3 regions of the Pseudomonas sp. Leaf127 genome follow, and region 1 is predicted to be linked to each of the others. Evidence: riboswitches for the same ligand, from Rfam matches in the RefSeq annotation. Region 1 holds a riboswitch; each other region holds the start of a gene.
What was found. A riboswitch is a leader RNA that binds a small molecule or an ion and turns the genes downstream of it on or off. The one in region 1 is predicted to bind cobalamin.
Positions count from the first base shown of each region.

Region 2: it holds a riboswitch for cobalamin, as region 1 does, so the genes downstream of both, ASF84_RS08435 (ABC transporter substrate-binding protein) here and ASF84_RS10150 (TonB-dependent receptor) in region 1, are expected to answer to the same signal.
Region 3: it holds a riboswitch for cobalamin, as region 1 does, so the genes downstream of both, ASF84_RS14875 (CbtB domain-containing protein) here and ASF84_RS10150 (TonB-dependent receptor) in region 1, are expected to answer to the same signal.

Region 1 covers NZ_LMOA01000012.1:499,495-509,190, reverse strand. The annotation lists gene ASF84_RS10165 (Nramp family divalent metal transporter) at 250-1,551, shown strand; gene ASF84_RS10160 (hypothetical protein) at 2,029-3,339, shown strand; gene ASF84_RS10155 (OmpA/MotB family protein) at 3,346-4,023, shown strand; cobalamin riboswitch at 4,101-4,305, shown strand; gene ASF84_RS10150 (TonB-dependent receptor) at 4,432-6,555, shown strand; gene ASF84_RS10145 (ABC transporter ATP-binding protein) at 6,603-7,373, shown strand; gene ASF84_RS10140 (ABC transporter substrate-binding protein) at 7,370-8,335, shown strand; gene ASF84_RS10135 (FecCD family ABC transporter permease) at 8,344-9,354, shown strand; gene ASF84_RS10130 (AEC family transporter) at 9,452-9,696, shown strand, end outside.
Region 2 covers NZ_LMOA01000012.1:131,758-141,453, forward strand. The annotation lists gene ASF84_RS08420 (LysR family transcriptional regulator) at 151-1,068, shown strand; gene ASF84_RS08425 (ABC transporter ATP-binding protein) at 1,110-1,901, opposite strand; gene ASF84_RS08430 (FecCD family ABC transporter permease) at 1,898-2,920, opposite strand; gene ASF84_RS08435 (ABC transporter substrate-binding protein) at 2,917-3,930, opposite strand; cobalamin riboswitch at 4,087-4,421, opposite strand; gene ASF84_RS08440 (FadR/GntR family transcriptional regulator) at 4,440-5,156, opposite strand; gene ASF84_RS08445 (FadR/GntR family transcriptional regulator) at 5,273-6,007, shown strand; gene ASF84_RS08450 (oligogalacturonate-specific porin KdgM family protein) at 6,623-7,357, opposite strand; gene ASF84_RS08455 (ABC transporter ATP-binding protein) at 7,557-8,321, opposite strand; gene ASF84_RS08460 (ABC transporter ATP-binding protein) at 8,332-9,171, opposite strand; gene ASF84_RS08465 (ABC transporter permease) at 9,235-9,696, opposite strand, start outside.
Region 3 covers NZ_LMOA01000021.1:336,126-345,821, forward strand. The annotation lists gene ASF84_RS14860 (ATP-binding protein) at 1-391, opposite strand, end outside; gene cobN (cobaltochelatase subunit CobN) at 395-4,159, opposite strand; gene cobW (cobalamin biosynthesis protein CobW) at 4,163-5,227, opposite strand; cobalamin riboswitch at 5,322-5,526, opposite strand; cobalamin riboswitch at 5,583-5,800, shown strand; gene ASF84_RS14875 (CbtB domain-containing protein) at 5,899-6,084, shown strand; gene ASF84_RS14880 (CbtA family protein) at 6,094-6,795, shown strand; gene ASF84_RS14885 (cobalamin biosynthesis protein) at 6,779-7,204, shown strand; gene cobM (precorrin-4 C(11)-methyltransferase) at 7,253-8,002, shown strand; gene nfuA (Fe-S biogenesis protein NfuA) at 8,428-9,021, opposite strand; gene ASF84_RS14900 (acyltransferase family protein) at 9,091-9,696, opposite strand, start outside.

The sequences.
Region 1 (9,696 bases):
CATGCTTCACGCGCTGGTGCCTGCCCACCCGGCACACGGTTCGTAGGTCTACAAAGACCGTATAACCTGACAAACGGCCCTTTCCCCTCCAGTCCCTTTTCAACCCGCATTACAGAAGGCTTGGCAACAGCCCGGCATGCACGCTGCAGCCTGGGACTCACGATCATGGAACCCCGCAAGTCGTACGACATCCTATGTTGTGCTTAGCTATTCACGTCCGATTACAAAAACAAACCGGAGACTCCTGCCATGGCCAACAGCCAACCCGTCGCAGATAAAACCGCCGCCGCTGCACAACCCCGCTTCAGACGCATTACCAAACTGCTGGGCCCCGGCATCATTGCCGTGCTGTCGTGGCTGGGTGCCGGCGACCTGATCACCTCGTCGGTGGCCGGTGCCAACTATGGCTACGCCATGATGTGGGTACTGGCGGTCTCGCTGTTGTTGCGCTTTCTGATCGTCAACATCATTGCCCGCTTCCAGCTGTGCAATAACCAGGGCATGACCATCCTGCAGGGCTACGCCCAGCTGCACCCGTTCTTTGCCTGGTTCATGCTTGGGTACGCCTTGCTGATGGGCCACCTGATCAACGCCTACATGATCAAGGGCGCCGGTGAGGCGCTGGCCATGCTGGTGCATGTCAACCAGCCGCTGCTGTGCTCGCTGCTGGTGGTAATCGCCGTGTGGCTGCTGGTGGGACGCAATATCTACAGCATGATCGAGGGCGTGATGAAGGTTCTGCTGGCGATCATGACCCTGGCCTTCCTGGCGCTGGCGATCATGTCGGGGCCGGACCTGGCGGGCATCGTCAAGGGCACCATCGGCTTCAGCATTCCGCCGGACCAGGGCGTGCATGGCGCGCTGCTGGTAGCGGTGTCGGTAATCGGTGCGGTGGCCGGGTCCGTGGCCAACTTCGTACACCCCTATGTAATGCGCGAAAAGGGCTGGACCGGGCCAGAGCACAAGCGCATTCAGCGTAACGACCTGCTGTTTGCGGTGTTCGTCGGCATCGTGATCAACCTGGCCATCTGGGTGGTAGGCGTGGAAATCCTGCGGCCCAACGGCTTGCAGGTGCGCACCCTCGGCGACCTGGGCCAGGCGCTGGAGCTGTTTTTCGGTGCGGCAGGCTGGTACATCTTCTTCGTCGGCGTGTTCGCCACCCTGTTTGCCAGCATTGCCGGCAAGACCACGGCATTCCCGATGCTGATCACCGATGCGTTCCAGCACATCCGGCCCGAGCGCCGCGAGAAGTACGGCAAGGAATTCCACAAGGACCCGATGCACAAGTGGTTCATGCTGTTCATCCTGGTGACGCCCATTGTCTGGTCGCTGCCGGGTATGCCGGACTTCGTGACCCTGACCCTGGGCGTGAATGCCTTGAACATCGTCGGCCTGCCGATCATTTCGCTGGGCCTGCTGATCATGTCCAACCAGAAGTCGCTGCTGAGCAAGGAGTACCGCAATAACGGGTTCGAGAACATCGCCCTGGCCTTCGCCACTGGACTGGCCATCTGGGTCGCGTTCCAGTTGGGGATCGAGATGCTGGGTTAAGGCGGGCCAAAAGCCGGTGAACAAGTGGGCCACCTGTACGACACACAAGGCTCGTGCCGGCTTGAAAGGCTGGCAAGCGCGCTCCCTGGGCCCATGTTTGCTGCGCGAAAGCGCGCCCCTGTGCTTGCCGCGAGGCAAGGCAGGCGCCGCGAAGTCTGGTCATTCCAGATGAGTGGCGAGTAACGCAGTCTGGACTTGAAAAGGGAGTGACCCTTTTCTGCGTCCTCCGCCTGGCCTGGCGAGATTGGGCCCAGCAACGCGGCTCGTGCTGAAACGGCAACAGACCCTAAAGATCCTGCCCCTGCGTCCGATAGCGTCAGGTTAGCCCTTGGATTTCGCGCTGGCCGCTTGGGCCGGTTGCGCCTTCAAGGGGCCTCCCTCCTCCATCCTCTGCCATGCAGACAATCGCCATCGAGCACAGGAGCGCCGGGTCATGGGACGATTCACCCTTATCAACAACACGCCTGAGGTGGCCGCATGAGCGGGTCGTTCATCCACTTTCTGGTGCCGTCGCTGGACAGCGCGCTGGAACTGACATTTTTCACCCTGATCGTGGGCGGCATGCTGGCCTCGCTGATCTGCGCCGAACGCTATGGCCGTACCGCCACCTGGGAGCGCAACTGGCAAGGCGGTACGCACAAGGGCGCACTGGATCTGGAGCACGGCTCGATCAGTGAGCTGAGCCATGCGCTGGCGTCGCTGCCCGAGCGCATTGTCAGCAACATGCCAGGGCTGCTGCTGATTTTCGGCCTGCTGGGCACCTTTCTGGGCCTGGGCATGGCGCTGGACAAGGCCTCGGGCGTGCTGCAAGGCAGTGCTGAATCCCTGGATGCCATGAGTGATTCGCTGGCGCAACTGACCGGCATGATGAAAGACCTGGGGTCGAAGTTCAAAACCTCGACCTGGGGCATCATCGCCTTCATCGTACTCAAGCTCTGGGAGTCTTCGCGCTGGTCAGCCGAAAGCCGGCGCAGCGACTGGTGCGTGCGGCAGATGAAGCAGGCCATGGACCAGGGCCGCAAGGAACTGCGCGCCTACAGCGACGTGCGTGACCGTCAGGCCCGCGAAGCGCTGGAACAGGTGGGCGAGCGGCTGGTGCAGTCCATCAACGCGCAATCGCAGCTGCTGGCCGCCGAATTCAAGGGACTCAAGCTGTTGAACATGCAGATGGCCAAACAGGCCCAGGGCCAGCACGAAGCGCTGGTCGAGCAGTTCACCGCCCTGAGCAACCAGATCGGCGAAGGCAATCATTGCCTGGCCAGCCTGGACCGCCACGCCGCGACCGCAGGCGAGCACCTTGAGCAGCTCAAGACCCTGGCCGGGCAAGAGAACCCGCAGGCGCAGGAGCAGCATCAATTGCTGATTGATCACCTGACAACGCTGGCCACCCTCACCGAAGAAAGCAACCTGTCGCTGGACAGCCTTGATCACCGCGCCGAGCGCGCCACCGCGCAACTGGATGAGCTGCAGAACCTGGAACGGCAACTGGCACAACAGGCCCAGGGGCATCACGGGATTCTGATCAAGCAATTGATGACCCTCAGCACCCAGGCCGGCGATGGCAATCGCTCGCTGGCCAGCCTCGATGAGCGCAGCGAACAGAGCGTGCATCACTGGAGCGTGGCGGCGGCGCAGTTACAGGCCTCGGTCGACGGCATTGCCGGTGACCTGCAGCAAGCCACCGGGACGATCACCACCGCGGTGGGCGGGCTGGCCAGCGAGGTCGAGGGTCTGACCGCCCAGGCCCGCGATGCCAGCGAGCCCGCTGACGCTCCCGAGCCGGTGTAACAGGCGATGAAAGAAAAGCCCAATGAATGGGTGTCCATCTCGGACCTGATGGCCGGCGTCATGGCGGTGATCATGCTGATGCTGGTGGTGTCGGTGTTGCAGAACAAGGCCGGCGAAGCCGCTGCCAAGGCCGAGCAGCAGATGCAGGAACTGGCGCGCAGCCAGGGCAATGCCGCACAACAGGCGCGCTTGCAGAGTCTGCTGACCGAGATGCAGGCGGACCTGGAGCGTACCGGTGAGGCGCAACTGGTCGAGATCGACATCGCCAACCGGCGCCTGACCCTGCCCGATGATGCCTTCGCCCGTGGCAGCGCCTGCATCACCCCGGCCACACGCGCCGTGCTGGGCAAGTTGAGTGTGCGGGTGGCGACCTTCATGACCGAGTCGGCGCAGGCACAGGTGCTGGTCGAAGGCCACACCGACAACCTGGCAGTCAATCGTCCGGTGACTGACTTTGCCCGCTACTGCACGGTGTACGACGACAACTACACCTTGTCGGCGGCCCGCGCCCGCGAGGCGCGCAAGCTGCTGATTCAGGCACTCGATGCGCAACAGGCCTTGCGCGTGGGGGTGGCCGGCTACGGTGACTCGCGCCCCAAACCCGGGATCGACCCGGCCAGTGCCTTGAACCGGCGGGTGGAGATCCAGCTGGTGGTCGGCCGCCAGGTGACCGCCGAGTTGTAACCCTGACGGGGCCTGGGCCGTGCGATCGCGCATGGCCTGTGGCATCTGTATTTGACGCCGCCGTTCATCGGTGGTCTTATCCCGCCCCAGTTTCAGGTGTCTCATGCCGCCGTGCATGAGGTGAAACGGGAAGCCGGTGCGTCACCTTGGTGATCAGTCCGGCGCTGCCCCCGCAACGGTAAGCGAGCGACCCCTTCGACACACCACTGTGCCCTGGCATGGGAAGGTGAAGGGATCGTGATCCTCGCAAGCCCGGAGACCGGCCTGAAACCTCAGTGTGGTGCCTCACCACACGCGTTGGCAATCCCGCGGTGGGCGGGCGCAGGCCGGTATCCGTGCGCCTGCGCGTGCGGTCCCCTATGCGTTATTCCCTCCGGGTTCATTCTTTCCTGATCGAGTTGGAATAGCATGTCCCGCTTCTACCCTTTGCACCTGAGCCTGTTGCCCTTGCTGGGCTTTTCCGGCACAGCCCTGGCCGACCCTGGCCCCCTGAACCTGCCGGCCACCTCGGTCAGCGACGTCGCCGCACACGTCCGGCCAGACCTGAACACGCCCATGGCCACCGGTTCACGGCTTGAACTGACGCCCTTGCAGACCCCGGCCAGTCTCAGCCGTCTCGACAGCAAGATGATCGAGCAGCGCAACAACCAGAGCGTGCAGGAAGCAGTCAGCCGCGCGCCGGGCATTTCCAGCATCGTCGCGCCCGGCAACGGCAATACCGCGCTGTCGGCGCGGGGGTTTACCGGACACACGTCGGTGATGACGCTGTTCGACGGCGTACGGTTTTACACCGGGTTCGGCACCCAGACCTTTCCGGTCGACCCCTGGATGGTCGAGCACATCGATGTGCTCAACGGTCCGGCCTCCGTGCTGTACGGCGAAGGCGCCACCGGTGCAACGATCAATGTGATGTCGAAAAAACCGTTCGACGGGCCGATCCGCAATCGCCTGCGCGTCGGCTATGGCTCGTACGATCGCCAGCAGGCCGCCCTGGACAGCGGCGGCTCGCTGAGCGAGCGCCTGAGCTACCGCCTGACCCTCAACCAGCAGCAAAGCAACGGCTGGGTCGCTCACGGTGATTCGCGCAGCGAGGCCTTGAGCGCTGCCCTGCGCTGGCAGGCCAGCGATGACCTGAGTGTCACCCTTGCTCATGAGCGCGGCGACAGCGAGCCGGTGACCTGGTTCGGCACACCGCTGATCGACGGCCATTACCGTGACAACCTGCGTGACAAGAACCACAACATCCGCAATGCCGTGCAGCGCTACAGCGACGAATGGACCCGTCTCAACACCGACTGGCAGATCAGCGATGCGCTCAGCGCCAGCAACCAGGTGTACTGGATCAAGAGCCGCCGCCACTGGCGCAATGCCGAGGTCTATGACTGGCGCGCCAGCCAGGGCCAGTTGCTGCGTGGCGAGTACCTGGAGATCAAGCACGACCAGGAGCAGATCGGCGACCGCCAGACCTTTACGTTGCAGCATTCATTGCTGGGACTGGACAGCCGCACGGTGGTCGGCGCCGAGTACAACAAGATCCGCTTTGCGGTCGGTAACAATTCGCCGTACACGGATGTCGGCGGCGACTACATCGACCCGTGGCAACCGGCCGCCAGCGACTTCCAGAGCCAGTCGCCGTACCGGCCGCTGGCCGATACGCAGACCCGCACCTTGGCCCTGTTTGCCGAAAACCGCCTGCAACTGTCCGAGCGCTGGTCGCTGGTGACCGGCGTGCGCCGTGACCAGAACCAGCTTGAGCGCAACGACAAGCGCACCGACACCCGTAGCGACCGCCGCCTGACCGGCGGCAACTGGCGCGCCGGGCTGGTGTTCGCGGTCACCGATCAACTGTCGTTGTATGGCCAGTACTCGACCAGCGAAGACGGGGTCAGCAACCTGATCACCCTCAGCCCCAGCCAGCAACAGATGGACTTGACCGAGGCCAGGCAGACCGAGCTGGGCTTGAAGCAGGCGTTCCGGGACGGCCGTGGTGAGTGGACCCTGGCGGCGTACCACATCGTCAAGAACAAGGTGCTGACCTTCGACCCGGTCAGCCGCCTCAGCCAGCAGGCCGGCCAGCAGTCGTCCGATGGCCTGGAAGCCAGCCTCGACCTGCAACTGGGGTACGGCTGGCAGGTGGCGGCCAACGCCTCGGTGGTGCGCGCCAAATACGATGATTTCGACGAAAACGTCGATGGCATCAGCGTGTCACGCGCCGGCAATCGGCCGACTGACGTGCCCCGGCGCACGGCCAACCTGTGGCTGAACAAGGCCCTGACCGAGGAACTGGACGCCGGCGTGGGCCTGCGTTATGTCGATGCGCGTTATGCCAATACTGCCAATACCGCCCAAGTGCCGGGCTACACCGTGGTGGACGCCAACCTTGACTGGCAGGTGCTGCCCGAGGTGAGTCTGGGGCTGCAACTGTATAACCTGCTGGACCGGCGCTATGCGGTGACGGCGCAGAACAGCGCCCGGCAATGGCTGATGGGCCAGCCGCGCTCGCTGTTCGTCACCGCTGACTACCGTTTCTGATGCACATGGCGCAGGCACTGAGCCTGCGCCCTCGACAAGGAGTGTTTATGCCCCGTCTGAGCCTTGAAGGGCTGGCATGGGAGGCCGGGCGGGCGTTCCGGCTGGCCGACATCGACCTGCAGGTCGGTGCGCAGGAATTCGTCGGCCTGATCGGTCCCAATGGCAGCGGCAAGAGCAGCCTGCTGCACTGTGCCTGGCGCTTGCATCAACCCACCGCCGGCCAGGTGCGGCTCGATGGCCAGGACCTGTGGCAGCAGTCGGCCCGCTGGAGCGCGCGGCGCATGGCCGTGGTGCAGCAGGAGTTCCCCCAGGACTTCGGCCTGCGGGTGCTGGATGTCGTGCACCTGGGCCGGGCGCCGCACAAGGGTCTGTTCGAAGGGCACAGCGCGGCGGACCTGGCGCTGGTCGAGCAGGCCCTGCAGCGCACCGGCCTGCATGAGTATGGCGTGCGCCTGTTCGCCAGCCTGTCGGGCGGTGAGAAGCAACGCGTGCTGCTGGCCCGCGCCCTGGTGCAGCAACCCGAGCTGTTGATTCTCGACGAGCCGACCAATCATCTGGACCCGCGCTATCAACTGCAATTGCTGCAATTGCTGCGGCGCCTGAAACTCGCCACCCTGGCCAGCTTTCATGACCTGAACCTGGCCGCGGCGTTCTGCGACCGCCTGTATGTGCTGTGCGACGGTCGCTTGATCGCCAGCGGCACGCCCACCGAGGTGCTGACCGCCGAACTGTTGCTTGATGTATTCGGCGTGCAGGCCCTGGTCGACACCCACCCGCGGGCCCCTCATCCACGCATTACCTGGATAACCCACGCATGATCCGTCCCCTTTTCCTGTACCTGGCGCTGGCCTGTGCGGCTGTCGCCGAGGCCAGCGACTACCCACTGACCGTGCGCAGTTGCGAGCGCGACGTGACCTTCACCCAGGCGCCGCAACGTGCTGTCAGCCATGACCTGAACATGACCGACATGCTGCTGGCGCTGGGCCTGCGCGAACGCATGGTCGGCTTTACCGGCATCAGCGGCTGGAAAACCCTCGACCCCGCGCTGCGGGCCCAACTGGCCGGCCTGCCGGAAATCGCCCCCCGCCACCCGTCGGTGGAAAACCTGCTGGCGGTCGGCGCCGACCTGTACGTGGCCGGCTGGAACTACGGCATGCGCGTCGGTGGCCCGGTGACCCCACAGACCCTGGCGCCGTTGGGCATTGCGGTGTACGAATTGAGCGAATCGTGTTCGTTCGTCATGGGACAGCATGAGGCACGCTTTGCCGACCTGTACAACGACCTGCGCAACCTGGGCCGGATCTTTTCCGTCGAGGCCCGCGCCCAGGTGCTGATCGATCAGACCCGGCAGCGGGTGCAGCGCGTGCAGGCAGCCTTGGGCGACAACCCGGTGCGTCCCCGGGTGTTTCTGTATGACAGTGGCGAGGATCGAGCACTGACCTCGGGCCGGCTGGGCATGCCCCAGGCGCTGATCCAGGGCGCCGGCGGGCATAACGTGATGGACGATGTCAGCGGCAGCTGGGTCTCGGTCAACTGGGAAAGCGTGGTGGAGCGTAACCCCGAGGTCATGGTGATCGTCGATTACGGCCCGACGTCCTGGCAGGCCAAGCGTGACTTTCTGCTGCAGCACCCGGCCCTGCAAAGCGTCGATGCCATCCGCCATCAGCGCTTTGTGGTGCTGAGCTATATCCAGGCCACGCCGTCGCTGCACAACGCGCAGGCCTTGGAAATCCTCGCCCAGGCGCTGCATCCGGAACGGTTTGCCGAGGCCGCGCGGTGAAAGGCCGGGTGAGTCGTCGCGGCTACGGCGCCTTGGTCTTATTGCTGCTGGTGTTGCTGGTGCTCTCATGCCTGCTGGCGCTGGGCTTTGGGCCGGCGCACCTGTCGCCGATGCAGGTGGGCGGCATCGTGCTGCAACAGCTGGGTTTTGCCATCGACGGTCCCTGGAGCCGGGGTCAGGAGCAGATCGTCTGGCTGATCCGCGCACCCCGGGTGCTGCTGGGCGCGCTGGTGGGGGCCGGGCTGGCGATGGTCGGCACGGCCTTGCAGGCGGTGACCCGCAACCCGCTGGCCGACCCGCATTTATTGGGGGTCAGTGCCGGGGCGGCGCTGGGTGCGGTGCTGGTGGTGATGCACCTGGGCGCGTTCGCCGGCGCCTTGAGCCTGCCACTGGCGGCGTTCGTCGGAGCGCTGGGCAGCATGCTGCTGGTGCTCAGCCTGGCCAGCCGGCAGGGGCGGCTGGAAAGCGACCGGCTGCTGCTGGCCGGCGTGGCGGTGTCGTTTGTGCTGATGGCCGTGGTCAACCTGCTGCTGTATATCGGCGATCCGCATGCGGCCGGCTCGGTGATGTTCTGGATGCTCGGCGGCCTGGGCCTGGCGCGCTGGGACATGCTTGGCCTGCCGGCGCTGTGTGTACTGGCGGGCCTGATCGCCCTGCTCGCCCTGGCCCGCCCGCTCAATGCCCTGATGAGCGGCGAACACACCGCCGTCAGCCTGGGCTTTGACACGCGTCGGGTGCGCTGGCAAGTGTTTATCAGCACCTCGCTGCTGACCGGGGTGCTGGTGTCGTTGTCCGGGGCCATTGGTTTTGTCGGGCTGATGCTGCCGCACATGGCGCGCTACCTAGTCGGCGCCGAGCACCGACGGCTGATCCCGGTCAGCGCCCTGCTCGGCGCGCTGTTTCTGGTCTGGGTCGATGTGGCAGCACGTACCCTGATCGCGCCGCAGGACCTGCCGATCGGTATTGCCACAGCCGCATTGGGCGGGGTGTTTTTCGTGCTGCTGTTGCGCAGGCGCTGAATCCGGGCGGTGGACAGCTCTGGATCAAGGCGGCACAGTGTGCGGCGCTGTGCACACAGCCCCCAGACTGCCCCCGATGACCCGAATGGAAGCCCCCATGGAGTTCGAGATTCTCACCCGCGTCCTGTTTCAGATCGGCATTGCCGGCCTGGGTTATGTCGCCGGTCGCCAGTTGCAGATCAAGGCCCAGGACCTGGCCACGCTGCTGATCTATGTCATTTCTCCGGTGGCGATTTTCCAGGCCATCTACCTGTCGCCGGCCGACTGGTCGTACCTGACCTATTCGCTGGGCACCTACCTGGTGGCCTCCAGCGCCGGGGTGCTGGCACTGTTCAGTGCCCG
Region 2 (9,696 bases), 370 kb from region 1:
GCAGAGCAGAAACGCTCCGTCAGGGCGCATTGTTCTGTGTTGCCGCACCGGGATAAATGCGCAGGAACCGACAGGATTGTTATGCTGGCAAGCAACAATCATCGCAGTGACAGGTTTCTTGGAGGAGAACTGATGGAGCTTCTACAGGCGATGCAGGTATTCGCCAGGCTGGCGGAACTGGAGAGCTTCACCAAAGTTGCAGAAGCCATGCAGACAGGGCGCCCGCACGTCACTCGTACCATTCAGGACCTTGAAGCTTCGCTGGGGGTTCGGCTCTTTCAGCGCACGACTCGCAAGGTAAAACTGACTGCGCAGGGCGCGCGATTTTACGAACGCGTCAAAGAAATCCTGGCGAACATCGCAGAGACGACGACCATGTTTGATCGCAATGGATCAGCATTACGTGGACGGCTTCGAATCGATATCCCCACTGCCTTTTCCCAGCACCGCTTCATGGAAAGCCTCAGGCGATTTACAGAGGCTTTTCCCGAAATCGAGCTGGCGCTGGGGGTGACCGACCGCAGGGTGGATCTCGTAGCCGAGGGCATCGACTGTGTCGTAAGAATTGGTGACCTTCCAGATTCAAGCATGGTCGCCAGAAAAATTGGCACCGTCATCATGGTGACCTGTGCGTCCCCGGTTTATCTTCGGGCCTGTGGGGCACCCAAGACCCTGCACGACCTGATGGATCACCGCTGTGTCAGCTTCCTTTCCGGTCAAAGCAACAGGCCGCTTCCCTGGCATTTCTCGGTGGACGGCGAGGATCATCCCTACACGCCCCACGGTGGCATCACTGTGAATGAGTCAAATGCCTACGTTCAATGTGGTGTTGCAGGCTTCGGTATTGTCCAGGCACCAGGAATCGCCGTTGAGACCTTCCTGGCAAATGGAGAACTGGTTGAGGTGCTCAGTTCCCATCGCCCACAGCCGCGCCTGGTGTCGGTGCTTTATCCAAGCAGAACGCATCTTGCTCCTCAGGTAGAAGCCTTTGTGGGTTGGCTGAAAGAACATTTTCCTGTGCTGCACCCTGACTGGTTCATTGCGCCATCACCTTCGATTGCAGGCTGACGGCGCAACGGCCGGATTTCGCGAACACGTTGCAAGTCGTGTTACAAGGCGCGCAAGCGCAGCAGCCGCGTGCCGTCGAGCGGGTCGGTCAGCCAGTGGCCGTGTACGCCAAAGGCACTGAGCAGGCGTTCGGGGGTCAGCACGTCGTGAGGCAGGCCCAAGGCAATCAGGCGCCCACCGTGGAGCAGGGCCAAACGGTCACATTCCAGCGCCTGGTTGAGGTCGTGCAGGGCGATCACGCAGGTGACCGGCAAGGCCTTGACCAGGCCGAGAATACTCAACTGATGCTGAATGTCGAGGTGGTTGGTGGGTTCGTCCAGCAGCAGGATCTGCGGCCGTTGCGCCAGGGCGCGGGCAATATGCGCGCGTTGGCGTTCGCCGCCGGACAGGGTCTGCCAGTGACGCTCGCGCAGGTGCAGCAGGTCGACGTCCACCAGGGCCTGGCGCACGATCTCATCGTCTTCGCCGCTCCAGGGTGCCAGCGCCGACAGCCAGGGCGTGCGACCCAGCTCCACGGCGTCGCGCACGGTGATGCTGTCGCTGGTGTCGGCCTGCTGCTCGACCACCGCCAGTTGCCGGGCCACGTCACGGCGCTTCATCTGTGCCAGCGGCTGGCCGGCCAGGTGCACGCTGCCGGCGCTGGGTGCCAGAATGCCTGACAGCAGCTTGAGCAGGGTGGATTTGCCCGAACCGTTAGGGCCGACAATGCCCAGGGTTTCGCCGGGCCGCACGCTGAGGCTGACGTCCTGCAGCAAGGCCTGGCCCTTGACGATATGGGTCAGCCCGATGCAGCCGAGCGCTGCGGTATCGAGCAAGGGAGAAAAGGCATTCATCGCGGGCTTTTTCCCCGGATCAGGATCAGGGCGAACACCGGCGCGCCGATCAGCGCGGTGATCACCCCGACCGGCAGGGTCTGGCCCTTGATCAATGTGCGCGACAGCACGTCAGCGGCAATCAGAAACAGCGCGCCGCACAAGGCGCTGACCGGCACCAGCCGGGTATGGCGCACGCCGACCAGCATGCGCACGGCATGCGGGATCACCAGACCGACAAAACCGATGGAGCCGACAATCGACACCATCACGGCGGTGATCAGCGCTGCGCAGGTGATCAGCAGTACTTGCACACGGCGTACCGCAATGCCCAGCGAGGCGGCCGAGTCGCTGCCGAACATGAACGCATCCAGCGCCCGGCGATGCCACATGCACACCAGCAGGCCGGCCAGCACCACCGGCACCGCCAGCCACACCGAATGCCAGCGCACGCCGCTGAGGTTGCCCAGCAGCCAGAACATGATCCCGCGTGCCTGCTCGGAGCTGGCCGACTTGGTGATCAGAAACGACGTCAGGGCATTGAACAGTTGTGAGCCGGCAATGCCCGCCAGAATGATATGCCCGGCCGCGCTTGAGCCTTGGGAAGAGCGGGCGAGCAGGGCGACCATGGCAAACGCGGCCATGGCGCCGGCGAATGCGCCGGCCGACAGCGAAATCGCCCCGGCACCGATGCCCAGCAGGGCGACCAGCACCGCACCGGTCGAGGCTCCGGCAGAAATACCCAGCAAATACGGCTCGGCCAGCGGGTTGCGCAGCAGCGATTGCAGCACCACCCCTGACAGCGCAAGGCCGGCACCGCAGGCGGCGGCGACGATGGCACGGGTCAGGCGGTAGTTCCAGATGATGCCTTCGTCGATGGGGTCAACCGGGAAACCGGCGCCCCATAGCTTGTTGGCCAGGATCTGCCCGACCACCTCCATGCTGATGTAGGTTTCGCCGATGGCGGCGCCGGCGATCACGGCCAGTACCAGCACAACGCTGACCCACAGGGCATGGCCCACCAACACCCAGGCTCTCATGGGGCCTTGTTGAACCGGTCAGCAGCGTCGGCCAGCTCTTCGATACCTGTGAACATGCGCAGGCTGGCCTGCATGGCGTCGGCGTCGATGATGACGATGCGGTCGTTCTTGACCGCGTCCATGTTGCGCGTCACCGGGTCCGACTTGAGGAAGGCCAGTTTGCGCGTGTAGTCGTCAGCCGGAAAGCGGCGGCGGTCCATGCGGGCGATGACCAGGATGTTCGGGTTGGCCTTGGCAATGGTTTCCCAGCCCACGGTCGGCCACTCTTCATCGGAGGCGACGATGTTGCGCAGCCCCAGGCTGTTGAGCATGAAATCCGGAATGCCTTTGCGCCCGGCCACATACGGGTCGATGTCGAGGTCGGCACTGGAGAACCAGAACACTGCCGAGACGTCTTTGGCCTTGTTGCGGTCGACGTTGGCCAGCGCCTTGGCCAGCCGCGCCTTCAGTTCGTCGACCACCTGACGGCCACGGTCCTGGACGTCGAAGATCTGTGCCAGTTGCTCGACGCTTTTATAGAGGGTGTCGATGCGAAACGGCTCCAGCCGCGTACCGTCGGCGCCGACCAGGTTGTCCTTGCCTTCACAGTCCGAAGGCAAGATGTAGGTCGGGATCTTCAGGTCATGAAACTGCTCGCGGGTGCCGACCACCCCCTGTTTGCCCACCATCCACTCCAGTTGCACGGCCACCAGCCCTGGGCGCTTGCCGATCACTGCTTCGAAACTGGGGTCGTTGTCGGCCAGGCGCTCGACCTTGTCGTTCTGGGCCTTGAAGCGCGGCAGTACGTCGTTGAACCACAGTGAAGTGCCGGCCAGGCGTTCACCCAGGCCCAGTTCATAGAGCATCTCGGTGCCGGCCTGGCCGATGGTCACCGCCTTGTCCGGGGCCTTGGCGAAGGTCAGCGGCAGGCCGCAGTTCTCGAGCGTCAGCGGATACCGGGTGGGGGCGGCAAGGCTCTGGGCGCAAAAGCCCAGGGTGACCATCAGCAGGGTCAGGCGCGGCAGCGACAGCAGGGGCGGCATGAAAGGGCGATCTCCATTTCGTACGAAAGCGGGACGCAGTGTACAGGCAGGAAATACATCGCGGTCGCGACCCGACAGGCAGGCCTCGGCAGAACACACGACAGCAAGGCGTGCGCGGATGTCCTTCCCGGACACCCCGCCGGTCAGTAAAAATTCAGGTCGGCAGGTCTCCTGACTGGCACGTCTGCGCCTTGCTCCAGCCTTCCCGGGGATGAAACCCAGTGGCGCCTATGAAGCGGCTCGATGCCTACAGTTGCGGGGGCAGTTTCGTTTGCTTTTACCTGAGCGGTGACTGCGCATCGGTGGTGCTGCGTTACAAACCGGATCGCAATGCTCATTTACTTGAGTAAACTCCGCTTGCTCGCCGCTTTGCGCCTTGCCTCACCTTCGCTCGTCGACTTCTCAGGCAAAACCAGGCGTTTCACGGCCTGCGAATTCCCTGTTAGTTCCTCTCGGAAACCGACGGCGGCGATGGTAAACCATCGACACACGAGTCGCTAACGGTTTGTGTCCAGCCGCTGCAGGCAGTTGATCAGGTGCAGGCGCATGGCCGCGCGGGCCGCGTCGCCGTCCTGATGGACGATGGCCGTGAAGATCTGCGCCTGCTCGCGGGCCTGGGCCTCGGGGTCTTCGGCATGCGCCAGCACGGGCTGGTTGCCGAACCCGGTGCCGATGCGTGGCAGGATGCTGCTGCCCAACTGGTTCATCACGTCGGTGAAAAAGCCATTGGCGGTGCACAGGGCAATATGGCGATGGAACTGGTAGTCGGCCTGTACCGTATCGACGCCTTGCCGGGCGCAATCCTGCAGATGCTGCAACGCCTGGGCGATGGCCTCCAGTTGTTCCGGGGTGCGGCGCCGGGCGGCGAGGGCGGCGGCTTCCGGCTCCAGGCTCAGGCGCAGTTCGAGCACCGCCACGGCGTCGTGGCGCGTGCCGACCGCTGGCTCGTCGGGCGTTGCGCTGCGTGCTTGTGCGGCATCGACCACGAAGGTGCCGATGCCGTGGCGGGTTTCCACCAGGCCCTCGGCCTGCAGGCGCGACATGGCTTCACGCACCACGGTACGGCTGACACCGGTTTCAAGGATGATGGCCTGCTCGGTGGGCAGTTTTTCACCGCTTTTGATCTCGCCTTCACGAATCCTGCGGGAAAACTCGGCGACCAGCTGCTGGGTCAGGTTCGAGCGACGGCCCGAGGCTGCGGATGGTTGGTCCATATCGATGGGTCAGGTCCTGTGGGGCGCTGAGTATAACCTCGTGACGCGCCGGGATGCGGGTGTGTTTGTCGTTCTGTGCGGCCTATAATCGGGTATCCGACAAGAACGAGGCTGTAATGTCCGACAACGCCGCTCCCGCGCAGAAAAACCATCGACGCCTGGCCGAAACCCTGGTCGACCGCTTTGCCCAGCGCATGCGCGACGGCGTGCTGCAGCGCGGCGAAAAGCTGCCCTCGGAAGTGCACATCATGGAAGCCGAAGGTGTCAGTCGCACCGTTGTGCGTGATGCCCTGTCGCGGCTGCAGGCTGCCGGTCTGGTCGAGACCCGGCACGGGGTCGGCACCTTCGTGCTCGACATGCCGGCGCCGGAAGGCTTCAGCGTGGGGCCGGCGACCATCGCCACCTTGTCCGATGTACTCAATCTGCTGGAGTTTCGCCTGAGCGTGGAAGTGGAAGCCGCCGGCATGGCCGCCCAGCGGCGCAGCCCCGAGGCGTTGCTGGAACTGAAGCGGGCCTTCGAGGCGCTGCTCGAAGGCCCGCAAAAATCCGGTACCACCATCAATGCCGACTTTCAGTTCCATCTGAAGATTGCCAAGGCCAGCGGCAATGCCTACCTGATCGACATCATGAAGCACTTGGGCACCAAGCTGATCCCGCGCACCCGCATGAACTCGGCCTACACCGGTCAGAGCGACCGTACCGCCTACCTCAAGGGCATCGATGCCGAACACCGGCAGATCTACGAAGCCATCGCCCAGGGCAACGTCGACGCCGCGCGTGCCGCCATGTACCTGCACCTCAACGGCAGCCGCATGCGCCTGCGCCGCACCCAGTCGCTATACGGCGACTGACCCCCCGTAGGAGCGCGCTTGCCGGAATGCCGGACCACCGCGACCGGCTGCGTTAGCAGTCGTAAATTTTCAGCGTTTCCAAAAATTTGCGAGCGCTACGCACTCGGTCGCCGGCAAGCGGGCTCCTACCGGACGGTGCCTGTCCGAATAGCCCACTCTGCCGGAATGCCGCGACCGGCTGCGCCAGCAGTCGTAAAATTTCAGCGTTTCCGAGAATTTGCGAGCGCTGCGCACTCGGTCGCCGGCAAGCGGGCTCCTACCGGACGGTGCCTGTCCCAATAGCCTGCTGGCCCGCACCTCAACGGCAGCCGCATGCGCCTGCGCCGCACCCAGTCGCTGTACGGCGACTGGGCCCCGGTAGGAGCGCGCTTGCCCGCGACCGGCTGCGTAGCAGTCGTAAAAATAGTGGCGTTTCCAAGATTTCTGCGAGCGCTACGCACTCGGTCGCCGGCAAGCGGGCTCCTACCGAACCGTGCCTGTCCGAATAGCCCACTCTGCCGGACCACCGCGACCGGCTGCGCCAGCAGTCGTAAAATTTCAGCGTTTCCGAGAATTTGCGAGCGCTGCGCACTCGGTCGCGGGCAAGCGCGCTCCTACCGGGCCGCAATCGCACGATCAGAGAAAGTTGTACTGCACCCCGACCCGCAACCGCAGCTGGCGTTCATCGTCGGTGGCGTTGACCTTGATGTCACCCACCTCGAAGAACGGTGTCCAGTTCTTGTCCCACTTGTACTTGAACGCTGCGTTCTGCTCGTAGTCGCTGGTGTCGTTGTCGTAGCGGATGTAGTCGGCATCGAAGTAGATGAACTGGTACTCGTACGCCCAGGCACTGCCCTTGGGCGCGTAGTTGAGCCACACGTCATAGCGGTTGACCGTCTGGTCGTCCGAGGCGTTGTAGGCCATGTTCTTGTTGACCTTGTCGCGGTCGAGTTTGATCGAGTCGAAGCGATAGCGGCCCGACAGGCTCAGCTCGTCGGTCAGCTTGTAGCCGACCTTCAGGCCGGTCTTGTACGCCGTCGATTTCTCGATACTTTCCAGCTGGAAGGACGGGGTGAAGGTCCACTTGCTGTCGAGCTTGTACTGGTAACTGACGGTCAGCTCATGGCCGCTGCCCACGGTGTTGTCGAATGCCACGTCCTGGCGGTCACCGGCGGTCTTGTACTTGAGCTCGCCTTCGAAGCCCCAGCCGCTTTCCAGGCGCGTGCCGAACTTGACCCGGTCCGAGTGCATGCGCGACTCCTCCGTGTACTGGTGCCGGTAGTTGACGTAACCGGTATTGCCGGCCTGAACCCAGGCACTGGTCAGCAGGGTGGTGGAAGTCAGCGCGATCAGAGAGATGATTTTTTTCATTTTTTTATTCTTGTGATTGAGTTGATTTTCAGGGTTTTTCAGCAAATCGCAGGCAGCCGGATCCCGTGGCCGTAAAGGCCGCAAATCAAACTGACAGCGGGAGAGGCAGCGGCAAGCGGTGAGCTTCAAGCGGCAAGAAGCGATGCAGCGTCCTCGCGTGGTTCTTGCGGCTTGTCACCTGCAGCTTGTCGCTCGGTATTCAACCAGTGGGGCGGGCGTCCAGGTCGCGGCTGGCCTGGATCAGCAGCCTCGAGTAGTCGTGATGCACCTGGTTGCCCAGCAATTGGTCGCTGTCCAGGGTCTCGACCACCCGGCCCTGTTGCATCACCGCCAGGCGATCACACAGGTGGGCGACCACCCCCAGGTCATGGGTGACCATCAGGTAGGTCAGGCCGCGCTGGCGGCGCAGGTCAGCCAGCAGGTTGAGAATCTCGGCCTGCACCGACACATCCAGCGCTGAGGTGGGCTCGTCGAGCAGCAGCACCTTCGGTTGCAGGATCAGCGCCCGGGCTATCGCCACGCGCTGGCGCTGCCCACCTGAAAGCTGGTGCGGGTAGCGGTAGCGGAAGCTGTCGTTGAGGCCGACCTGGCCCAGCACTTCACTGACCCGCTCGTTACGCTCGCCGATGCGGTGCACGCTCAGCGGTTCCTTGAGCGCGGTGTCGACAGTGTGCCGTGGGTGCAGCGAGGCGTAGGGGTCTTGGAACACCATCTGCACCGTGCGGTAGTGCTCGGCATCAAGCTTGCGCTGTACCCCTTGGCCGGCGACCTTCAGGTGGCCGCTCCAGTGGTGATACTGGCCGGCCAGGCAGCGCAGGACAGTGGTCTTGCCCGAGCCGGACTCGCCGACCAGGCCGAACGACTGGCCTTGCTCGACCTGCAGGTTGACATCGTGTAGCACCTGGTTGACGGCCGCGCCCGTGCCAAAGCTCAGGTTCAGTGAATCGACTTCGATCATCGCCATGGGATCAACCTCAGTGTGTGAGCCAGAGTGGGTCGCGTTGCAGCACCGGCAGGCTGGCGCGAGGGCGGTCCAGGCTGGGCAGGGCGGCGAGCAGGCCTTGGGTGTAGGGATGACGGGCGTGGTCCAGGTCCTTGGCGGCCAGCGACTCGACCACCCGTCCGGCGTACATCACCAGCACGCGGTCGCAGAAGTGGCGCACCAGGTTCAGGTCGTGGCTGATGAACAGCAGGCCCAGGTCGCGTTCGCTGACCAGTTCTTCAAGCACATTGAGCACCTGGCGGCGCACCGAGACGTCCAGCGCCGAGGTCGGCTCGTCGGCGATGATCACCTGCGGGTCGGTGATCACCATCATGGCGATCATGATCCGCTGGCCCATGCCGCCGGACACCTCATGCGGGTACAGCTCGAACACCCGCGCCGGGTCGCGGATCTGTACCTTGGCCAGCATGTCCAGGGTGCGCTCGCGGGCTTCGGCCTTCGAGACCTTGTGGTGCGCCAGGTAGGCTTCGGCGATCTGGTCACCGACCTTGATCACCGGGTTCAGCGAGTACTTGGGGTCCTGCATGATCATCGACATGCGCCGGCCGCGAATGCCCTGGATCTGCTTTTCATTGCAGCTCAGCAGGTCAGTGTCGCCAAAGCGCAGGGTCTTGGCGGTGATGCGGGCGCTGGCCGGGTGCAGGCGCAACAGGCTGCGGCCCACGGTCGACTTGCCCGAGCCGGACTCGCCGACGATGGCCAGCTTTTCCCGGCCCAGGGTGAACGACACATCGTGCACCGCGGTGGTGGTCTTGCCGGCGCTGGTGAAGTCGACGCGCAAATCTTCTACTGCAAGCTTGATCTGTGACATGGCGCTGTACCTTATTGTTGTTCTTTGAGCTTCGCGGCCCAAGCCGCTTTTACGGTCCGACCGTCAGGCATTGCGCGGGTCCAGCACATCGCGCAGGCCGTCGCCCAGCAGGTTGAAGGCCAGGCTGACCAGCATGATGGTCGCGCCCGGTGCCGCCACCAGCCACCAGCTTTCGAGCATGTAGCGTCGACCGCTGGAAATCATCGCGCCCCATTCCGGCAGCGGTGCCTGGGCGCCCAGGCCGAGAAAGCCCAGGGCGGCGGCGGTGAGAATGATGCTGGCCATGTTCATGGTCAGGCGGATGATCACCGACGACAGGCACATGGGGATGATGTGCCGGCCGATGATGCGCGTGGCCGACGCCCCTTGCAGTTTCACCGCCACCACGAAATCGGCGTTGCGCAGCGACAGGGTCTCGGCACGGGCCAGGCGGGCGATCGGTGGCCAGGCGGTGAGGGCGATGGCGATCACCGCATGCTCAAGGCCAGGGCCGAGGGCGGCGATAAAGGCCAGGGCCAGGACCAG
Region 3 (9,696 bases), on a different contig from region 1:
TGCCGCTGGCGGCGACGTCGAGCAGCAGGTCGACCAGGTGATCGGCCAGCAGGTTGACCTCATCGACATACAACACACCACCATCGGCCTTGGCCAGCACGCCTGGAGAAAACGTTACCCTGCCCTCGCCCAGTGCCGCATCCAGGTCCAGCGTACCTACCAGTCGTTCTTCGCTGGCGCCCAAGGGCAAGGTGACGAAAGCGGCACCCTCGATCAGGTCGGCCAGGCCACGGGCCAGGGTCGATTTGGCCATGCCGCGCGGCCCCTCGATCAGCACCCCGCCGATCTTCGGATCGATGGCGGTCAGGCACAGCGCCAGCTTGAGTGCGTCGGCGCCGACAACGGCCGCCAGGGGAAAATGCGCAGCATCATAGGGGGTGGTATCAGACACGATTCAATTCTCTTCAATGTCCAGCAGCAAGGTTTCCAGCGCCTCGCGATACTCGCCCGGTTCCTGCCACAGGCCACGTTGCTGGGCTTCGAGCAAGCGCTCGGTCATGTCGCGCAGGGCATCGGGGTTGTGCTGCTGGATAAACTCGCGGGTGTCGCCATCGAGCAGGTAGGCGTCAGCCAGCAGTTCATACTGGTGGTCGTCGATCAGTTCGGTGGTGGCATCGAAGCCAAACAGGAAGTCCACCGTGGCGGCCATTTCGAAAGCGCCTTTATAGCCGTGGCGCTTGACCCCTTCGATCCACTTGGGGTTGGCCGCCCGCGAGCGGATCACCCGGTTGAGCTCTTCCTTGAGGGTGCGGATTTTCGGCAGGTCCGGCTGGCTGTGATCGCCGTGATAGCTGGCGGTCTTTTCGCCGCTCAGGCTGTCAGCTGCGGCGAGCATGCCGCCCTGGAACTGGTAATAATCGTTGGAATCGAGCAGGTCATGCTCGCGGTTGTCCTGGTTCTGCAGCACCGCCTGTACCCTGGACAGGCGCTGGGCGAAGTGCTGACGCGCCGGAGTACCATCGTCCTGGCCGCCATAGGCGTAGCCGCCCCAGTTCAGGTAAACCTCGGCCAGGTCTTCGCGGCTTTGCCATACGCGGCCATCAATGGCGCCCTGCACGCCTGCACCATAGGCGCCGGGCTTGGCGCCGAACACCCGCCAGCCGGCCTGGCGCCGGGCATCGTCTTCACTGATGCCCTTGGCTTGCAGCTCAAGGCGCTCCTGGCGCACGCGGGCCGCCAGTGGATTGAGGTCGTCTGGCTCATCAAGGGCCGCCACCGCTTGTACCGCGGCGTCAAACAGGCGAATCAGGCTGGCGAAGGCGTCGCGAAAGAATCCTGACACCCGCAGGGTCACATCGACACGGGGCCGATCCAGAAGGCTCACCGGCAGGATCTCGAAATCGTCGACCCGCTGGCTGCCGGTCGCCCAGACCGGGCGCACGCCCATCAGGGCCATGGCCTGGGCAATGTCATCACCGCCGGTGCGCATGGTCGCAGTGCCCCACACCGACAGGCCAAGCTGGCGCAAATGATCGCCATGATCTTGCAGGTGACGTTCCAGCAACAGGCTGGTCGAATGAAAACCGATGCGCCAGGCCGTAGGGGTCGGCAGGTTGCGTACATCGACGCTGAAAAAATTGCGCCCGGTGGGCAGCACGTCCAGCCGCCCGCGACTCGGTGCCCCACTGGGACCGGCCGGTACGAAACGCCCGGCCAGGGCATCGAGCAGACCCTGCATCTCGGCCGGGCCGCAGGCGTCCAGACACGGTGCCACGATCTCACGCAGGTGCTCGATGATCAGGTGCAAGTCTTGGTGAGCGGGTACGTCAGCCAGGCTTTCATTTCTGATGACACGCTCGATCAACTGCGCCGCATACAGCTCCAGCCGCTCACGGCTGTCACCCTGTGTGCGCCAGGGCTCCTGGCTCACCGCCTGCAAGAGCGCCGGTTTTTCCGGGGCGCATGGCTCGGCGAGGGCGCAGTCCAGCGGGTCGAAGTCCAGGGCAAAGGCCTTGGCCAAGGCCCGCAGCAGGCTCGAATGCGCCCCGCGGCCGTCGCCACGCGGGATGCGCAGCAGGGCCAGCAAGGTGTCGATGCGCAGCCGTCCGCTCGGCGACTCGCCGAACACGTGCAAGCCGTCGCGAATCTGCGATTCCTTCAGGTCACACAGGTAGGTGTCCAGGCGCGGCAGCCAGACGGCGGCATCGGCGTCGGCATTGAGCGAAGCATCCAGTTGCAGCTCCAGGTCGAGCCGGCTGTCGCGCACCTGTTGCAGGATTTCACGTTGCAGCTCACGGGCGCGGCGCGGGTCGAGCAACTGCGCTTCGTAATACTCGTCGGCCAGTCGCTCCAGGTCGCGCAGCGGTCCGTAGGTTTCGGCGCGGGTCAACGGTGGCATCAGGTGGTCGATAATCACCGCCTGGGTACGGCGCTTGGCCTGGGCGCCCTCGCCCGGGTCATTGACGATAAATGGGTAGATGTTGGGCAACGGGCCAAGGATAGCGTCCGGCCAGCACGTCGCCGACAGCCCGACCCCCTTGCCCGGCAGCCACTCCAGGTTGCCGTGCTTGCCCACATGGATCACCGCCTGGGCGCCATAGGCAAAACGCAGCCAGAAGTAGAACGCCAGGTAACCATGGGGTGGTATTAAATCGGGGTCGTGGTACACCGCACTGGGGTCGACCTGGTAACCGCGGGCCGGCTGGATGCCGACAAAGGTCAGGCCCAGGCGCAGCCCGGCGACCATCATGCGCCCGCCACGAAACATCGGGTCGGCTTCAGGCGCCCCCCAGCGCTGGATCACCGCCTCACGATTGGCCTCTGGCAAGGTGGCAAACGCCGTCAGGTAGTCTTGCAGTGCCAGGCTTTGCTGGCACGGCCGCAGATCGAGGCTGTCCAGGTCGTTGGTCACCCCGCCCAGCAATTGCTGGATCAGCGCGGTGCCGCTGTCGGGCAGCCCCTCGACCGGATAGCCTTGCTGTTGCATGGCGCGCAGGATATTCAGCGCCGCCGCTGGCGTGTCCAGCCCCACCCCATTGCCGATACGGCCGTCGCGGGTGGGGTAGTTGGCCAGGATCAGGGCGATGCGCTTGTCGGCATTGTTGCGCCGCGCCAGCTCGATCCAGTTGCGCGCCAGGTGCGCGACGAAGTCCATGCGCTCGGGCTGGGCGCGGTAGCAGACCACGTCCGACTGGCTGCGCTCGCTGTGCCAGGCCAGGTCCTTGAAGCTGATCGGCCGGCTGATGATGCGCCCGTCCAGCTCCGGCAAGGCGATGTGCATGGCCAGGTCACGGGCACCCAGGCCCAGGTCGCTGGCCTGCCAGGCCGGCTCGTTGTCCTGGGCGCAGATGGCCTGGATCACCGGGACATCGCGCCGGAACGGCCGCAAGTGCGGCGTTTCCGGGCTCGACTGGGCAAAGCCTGTGGTGTTGAGAATCAACGCGGCATCGGCCTCGTCCAGCCAGTCTTCGACGGCCGTCAGACAGCCGGCTTCCTTGAGGCTGGCCACGGCGATCGGCAGCGGGTTGAGGCCCTGGGCCTGCAAGCGCTGGCAGAACACGTCGATGAACGAAGTGTTGGCCGCCTGCAAGTGCGAGCGGTAGAAGATCAAGGCCGCTACCGGTGCGTCGGCGGCCCAGTCGGTTTGCCAATCGGCCAGTTGCGCCCGGGTCTTGTGCGGATGGTAGATGACGGCACGTGGCAGGGCCTGGGGCTCTTGCCAGGCGTAGTCGCGCCCCAGCCACTGGCTGGCCATGCAGTTGAACAGGTTCAGGGCATTGTCCAGCCCGCCCTGGCGTAAAAACTGCCAGAGCCGCTCGCCCTCGGCGGCCGGCACCGTGCTGAAATCGGATAATTCCGGGTCCGGGCGATCGCAGCCCGGCACCAGGATCACCTGCACACCACGCGCCGCCAGCTCCAGCAGGCGCTGCACGCCGTAGCGCCAGTAGCCGATGCCGCCGTGCAGCGAGAGCAGGATGACCCGCGCATGCTGCAGCACTTCTTCGACATACAGGTCGACCGAGGCGTGATTCTGCACCTGCATCGGGTTGGCCAGGCGCAGGCTCGGGTAGTCGTCCGGCAATTGCTGCGCAGCCTCGGCCAGCAAGGCCAGGCTGGAGTCGCCGCTGCAGAGAATCACCAGGTCGGCGGGGGTTTGCCCCAGGTCGGCAATGCTGTCGTCCGTTACGAAACCACCGGGCTGGGTTCTCAGCAGGTGCATGGCTTAACCGGCCAATGCCGCGTGCAAGCGCGCTTCAAGCACCGCCGCATCCAGTTCCTGGCCGATCAGCACCAGGTGCGTGGCGCGCTCTTCATCTGCGCGCCAAGCGCGGTCGAAATGCTTGTCGAAGCGGGTGCCGACGCCTTGCACCAACAGGCGCATCGGCTTGCCGGGGATGGCCACGAAGCCCTTGACCCGCAGGATGCCGTGCTCGACCACCAGTTGCGTCAGGGCCGCGAGCAGGCGCGCTTCTTCAGCCTCGGGCAGCTTGATCGAGATCGAGTCGAAAGCGTCGTGATCGTGGTCGTCGTGGTCATCACCTTCGTGATGGTCATGATGGGTCTTGCGCCCGTCGATGTGCCGCTCGGACTCGGCGCCGACCCCCAGCAGCACGCTCAGTGGCAAGCGGCCGTTACTGGCCTCGATCACCTTGACCGCCGGCGGCAGCTCTTCGGCGACTTCGGCGCGCACGGCGGCCAGGCCCTCGGCGTCGATCATGTCGGCCTTGTTGAGGATCACCAGGTCGGCGCTGGCCAGTTGGTCGGCGAACAGCTCGTGCAGCGGCGATTCGTGGTCCAGGTTGGGGTCCAGCTTGCGCTGCGCGTCGACCTGGTCCGGGTAGGCGGCGAAGGTGCCGGCCTTGACTGCCGGGCTGTCGACCACGGTGATCACGGCATCAACGGTGCAGGCGGTGCGGATTTCCGGCCACTGGAAGGCCTGCACCAGCGGCTTGGGCAAGGCCAGGCCGCTGGTTTCGATCAGAATGTGGTCCAGTTCGCCACGGCGCTCGACCAGCTCGCGCATCACCGGGAAGAACTCTTCCTGCACGGTGCAGCACAGGCAGCCGTTGGCCAGTTCGAAAATGCGGCCATTGGCTTCTTCTTCGGTACAGCCGATGGTGCATTGCTTGAGGATTTCACCGTCGATGCCCAGCTCGCCGAACTCGTTGACGATCACCGCGATGCGCCGGCCTTCGGCGTTATCAAGCATGTGGCGCAGCAAGGTGGTTTTGCCCGAGCCCAGAAAGCCGGTGACGATGGTGACGGGAAGCTTGGACTGCGTTTTCATCGGATGCCCTTTGGTCATGCGGCGGGCAAACAGGACGACAGCCGCGCGCCGGGCGCACAGTGCGAATCGCCACCGGATCACCCCGCCCGGTTGTAGTGAGAATTCGGTTGAGGCAGGTCTCCTGGCTGGCGGCGTGGCCATGGCCTGCTGGCCAGGCCGTTCGCCGCGCCTTCCCGCCCAGGGCAGTGGCTGTGCGACGAACAGGACCGTTTACAGTTGCGGGGGCAGCTACGGCTCGACCGTATTCCCGTCTTAGCCTTGCGCCATTTGCACAAGGAACCTCAGACCGGCAAGGCTACGCAGTGGCTGGGCAAGGGTCAATGTCAAGATTGACGTCATGCATGGCTCATGCTCTGCTACACACCTTGTTACGGGTGCCCTTCACAGGGTGAAACGGGAAACCGGTGCTGTCGTCCGCCTGCCAATGGGCTGACACAAAGTCCGGTGCTGCCCCCGCAACGGTAAGCGAGCGAAGGGTCTATCCACTGTGCCACGGCATGGGAAGGCGATCCTTGCATGACGTCCTGAACGTCCCTCGCCAGCCCGGAGACCGGCCCGCTATCTATTTCTCTGACAACCCCGCGGTGGGCGGGCGCAGTCGATACGGGCCGATGTTCGTCGCCCCGCGTCCATGCGCCTGCCTGCCCTTTTGAAAACAAGAGGCAAGCCGTATGTCGATCATCAGCAGCAGCCACCCCGCCGCCACTCCCACCACCCTCAGCCAGCGCCTGACGGCCGCCATCGGCGCGGTATTGCTCGGTTGCAGCCTGGTGTATTTCGCCGGCTTCTCGCACATCGACGCGGTGCACAATGCCGCCCACGACACCCGGCACAGCGCCGCCTTTCCTTGCCATTGAGGCCTGACCATGTTCAAGCGAATTGTGCAGACCGCAGGTTTCAGCGGCCTGCTGGCCGCCCTGCTGCTGACCCTGGTGCAGAGCCTGTGGCTGACGCCACTGATTCTTGAAGCGGAAACCTTCGAGCAGGCACCGGCCACCCAGGAACACACCCACGCGCCGGGCGCTGCCGCCCATGTGCATGCGCACGACGACGAGGCCTGGGCACCGGCCGATGGCTGGCAGCGCTTGCTGTCGACCACCGGTGGCAATCTGGTGGTGGCCGTGGGCTTTGCCCTGATGCTGGCCGGGCTCTACACCCTGCGTGCGCCGGGCAGCACGCTGCAGGGCCTGTTCTGGGGACTGGCCGGGTTTGCGGTGTTTGTCCTGGCGCCTACCCTGGGGCTGCCTCCGGAATTGCCGGGGACGGCAGCGGCCGAACTGGGCCTGCGCCAGAACTGGTGGATTTCCACCGCCGCCGCCACGGCTGCGGGCCTGGCGCTGATCGTGTTCGGCCGCGGCACCTTGCTCAAACTGCTGGGGGTGGCCGTGCTGGTGGTGCCGCATGTGATCGGCGCACCTCAACCGGAACAGCATGCGAGCCTGGCACCCGAGGCGCTGGCGTCGCAGTTCATCGTTGCGTCGTTGGTGACCAATGCACTGTTCTGGGCCGCCCTGGGGGCCATCAGCGCCTGGCTGTTCCGCCGCAGCCGGCATGCCGGTCAGTACTGACCGGCCGTGGCTGGCCCTGGGCCTGGGCTGCCGACACAGCTGCCCGGCCGAGGTGCTGCTGGCGCTGATCACACAGAGCCTGCATGACCATGGCCTGGGTATCGGGGCGGTCAGTGCGCTGGCTTCCATCGACAGCAAGTGCGACGAGCCGGGCTTGTGGCAGGCTGCCGAACAACTCGGCCTGCCGCTGGTGTTTTTCAGTGCAGCACAGCTCCAGGCCTATGAAGGCCAGTTGACTCACCACTCGGCGCTGGCCTTCGAGCGCACCGGCTGTCGTGGCGTGGCCGAAAGCACGGCGCTGGCACTGGCCAGCCAGTTGAGCGGCAAGCCTGCCTGGTTGCGCATCACCTACCGGAAAAACGATCAGGCCACATTGGCCTTGGCCAGCAGCCCTGTTACAGGCAGATAATACCGGCTTTATTGCGACCTTATTTCTTGCACGTCTCTGGAGTGTTCATTGACTGTTTATTTCATCGGTGCCGGCCCCGGCGATCCCGAGCTGATCACCGTCAAGGGCCAGCGCCTGATTCGCACGTGCCCGGTCATTATCTATGCCGGCTCGCTGGTCCCCCTGGCCGTGCTGGAGGGCCATAGCGCCCATCAAGTGGTCAACAGCGCCGAGTTACACCTGGAACAGATCATCGCCTTGATGAAATCGGCTCATGCACAAGGCCAGGATGTGGCCCGGGTGCATTCCGGCGACCCGAGCCTGTACGGGGCGATCGGCGAGCAGATTCGCTGCCTGCGCGAACTGGATATTGCGTTTCAGATCGTTCCCGGTGTCACCGCCACGGCCGCTTGCGCGGCCCTGCTGGAAAGCGAGCTGACCCTGCCGGACGTGGCCCAGAGCGTGATCCTGACCCGCTTTGCCGACAGCAGCCCCATGCCGGCCGGTGAAGCCTTGGGTGACCTGGCACGGCATGGCACGACCATGGCCATTCATCTGGGGATCAAGCATATCGGGGCGATCGTGGCCGAGCTGTTGCCACATTACGGGACCGACTGCCCGATTGCCGTGGTGCACCGCGCCAGCTGGCCGGACCAGGACTGGGTGCTGGGCACGCTGGCCGACATCGAAGACAAGGTAAAGGCCAAGGGCTTCAGGCGCACGGCGCTGATTCTGGTCGGGCGGGTACTGGCAACGGACACGTTTGCCGAGTCATCGCTGTATCGGGCGGGGCATGCGCATTTGTACAGGCCAGTGTAGGAGCCCGCTTGCCGGCGACCGAGTGCGCAGCGCTCGCAAAAATCTCGAAAACACCACAAATTTACGACTGCTGCGCAGCCGGTCACGGGTAGGAGCGCGCTTGCCGGAATGCCGGACCACCGCGACCGAGTGCGCAGCGCTCGCAGAAATCTCGGAAACACCACAAATTTACGACTGCTGCGCAGCCGGTCGCAGGTAGGAGCCCGCTTGCCGGCGACCGAGTGCGCAGCGCTCGCAGAAATCTCGAAAACACCACAACTTTACGACTGCTGCGCAGCCGGTCGCGGGTAGGAGCGCGCTTGCCCGCGACCGAGTGCGCAGCGCTCGCAAAAATCTCGAAAACACCACAACTTTACGACTGCTGCGCAGCCGGTCGCGGTGGTCCGGCATTCCGGCAGAGCGCGACCAGGGAGTGCGCGAGTTGATCAGTAGTAGGCGTTTTCTTTCTGGGTATGGTCGGTTACGTCACGCACGCCGTGCAGCTCGGGGATGCGCTCGAGCAGGGTGCGCTCGATGCCTTCCTTGAGCGTCACGTCGGCCTGGCCGCAGCCCTGGCAGCCGCCGCCGAACTGCAGGACGGCGATGCTCTGCTCGCCCTCCTCGACCACGTCGATCAGGCTGACCTGGCCGCCATGGCTGGCAAGTCCCGGATTGATCTCGGTTTGCAGGTAGTAGTTGATGCGCTCGTTGATCGGGCTGTCGGCATTGACGGTCGGCACCTTGGCATTGGGGGCCTTGATGGTCAACTGGCCGCCCATGCGGTCGGTGGCGTAGTCGACCACGGCATCGTCCAGGAAGGCCTCGCTGAAGCCGTCGATCCAGGCGGTGAAGCGCGCCAGGCCGATGGCCTTGTCTTCGGGCTTTTCTTCGCCCGGCTTGCAGTAGGCAATGCAGGTTTCAGCGTATTGGGTGCCGGGCTGGGTAATGAATACCCGGATGCCGATGCCTGGGGTGTTCTGCTTTTCCAGCAGATCGGCCAGGTAGTCGTGGGCAGCATCGGTAATGGTGATAGCGGTCATGAAATTTCCTCGCAGACGTGCTGGCAGTTTACGCCAATCGGTGGCGCCGCACAAAACCCAGTATTTTTGTCAGGATAGCGCAACCGAGCGGCGCGCGGCCCTGCGCGCGTCCAGCCAGCCCTTCATGCGCACGTACAACCCCTTCTCGATCCACTCGTAACTGATCCAGGCACCAATGGCGATCACCGGTACACAGAAGGCAAACACCAGATACGGGTCGAGCCCGTAGCGTTGCGCCACCAGCAGGCCGCCATAGAGCACCAGCACATGCAGCAGGTACACCGAATACGAACAATCCCCCAGCACCTTGAGCAGCTTGCTGCCGCGAAACAGCGGCTCCAGCGAAATGCAGCACAGCACGATCAAGGCGCTGGGCAGGCCCCAGTTGAGCAACCGTTGGCTGTTGTCCAGATGCTGGATCAGCATCAGCGCCGCCACGATACCGGCCAGGGGCAGCCACACCGCCTGCCGGATCCAGCCGCGCTGGTAGATCATGGCAATGGCAATGCCGAGCAGGAATTCATAAATGATGTCATTGCCGTAAAAACGGCTGATCAGCCCCGTGCCCGCCAGCACCTCGGTGACCACGAACAGCGCGCTGGCAATGATCAGCACCCGGTGCCGGCGCTCGAACAGAAACACCAGCGAGAACAAGACATAGAACAGCATCTCGTA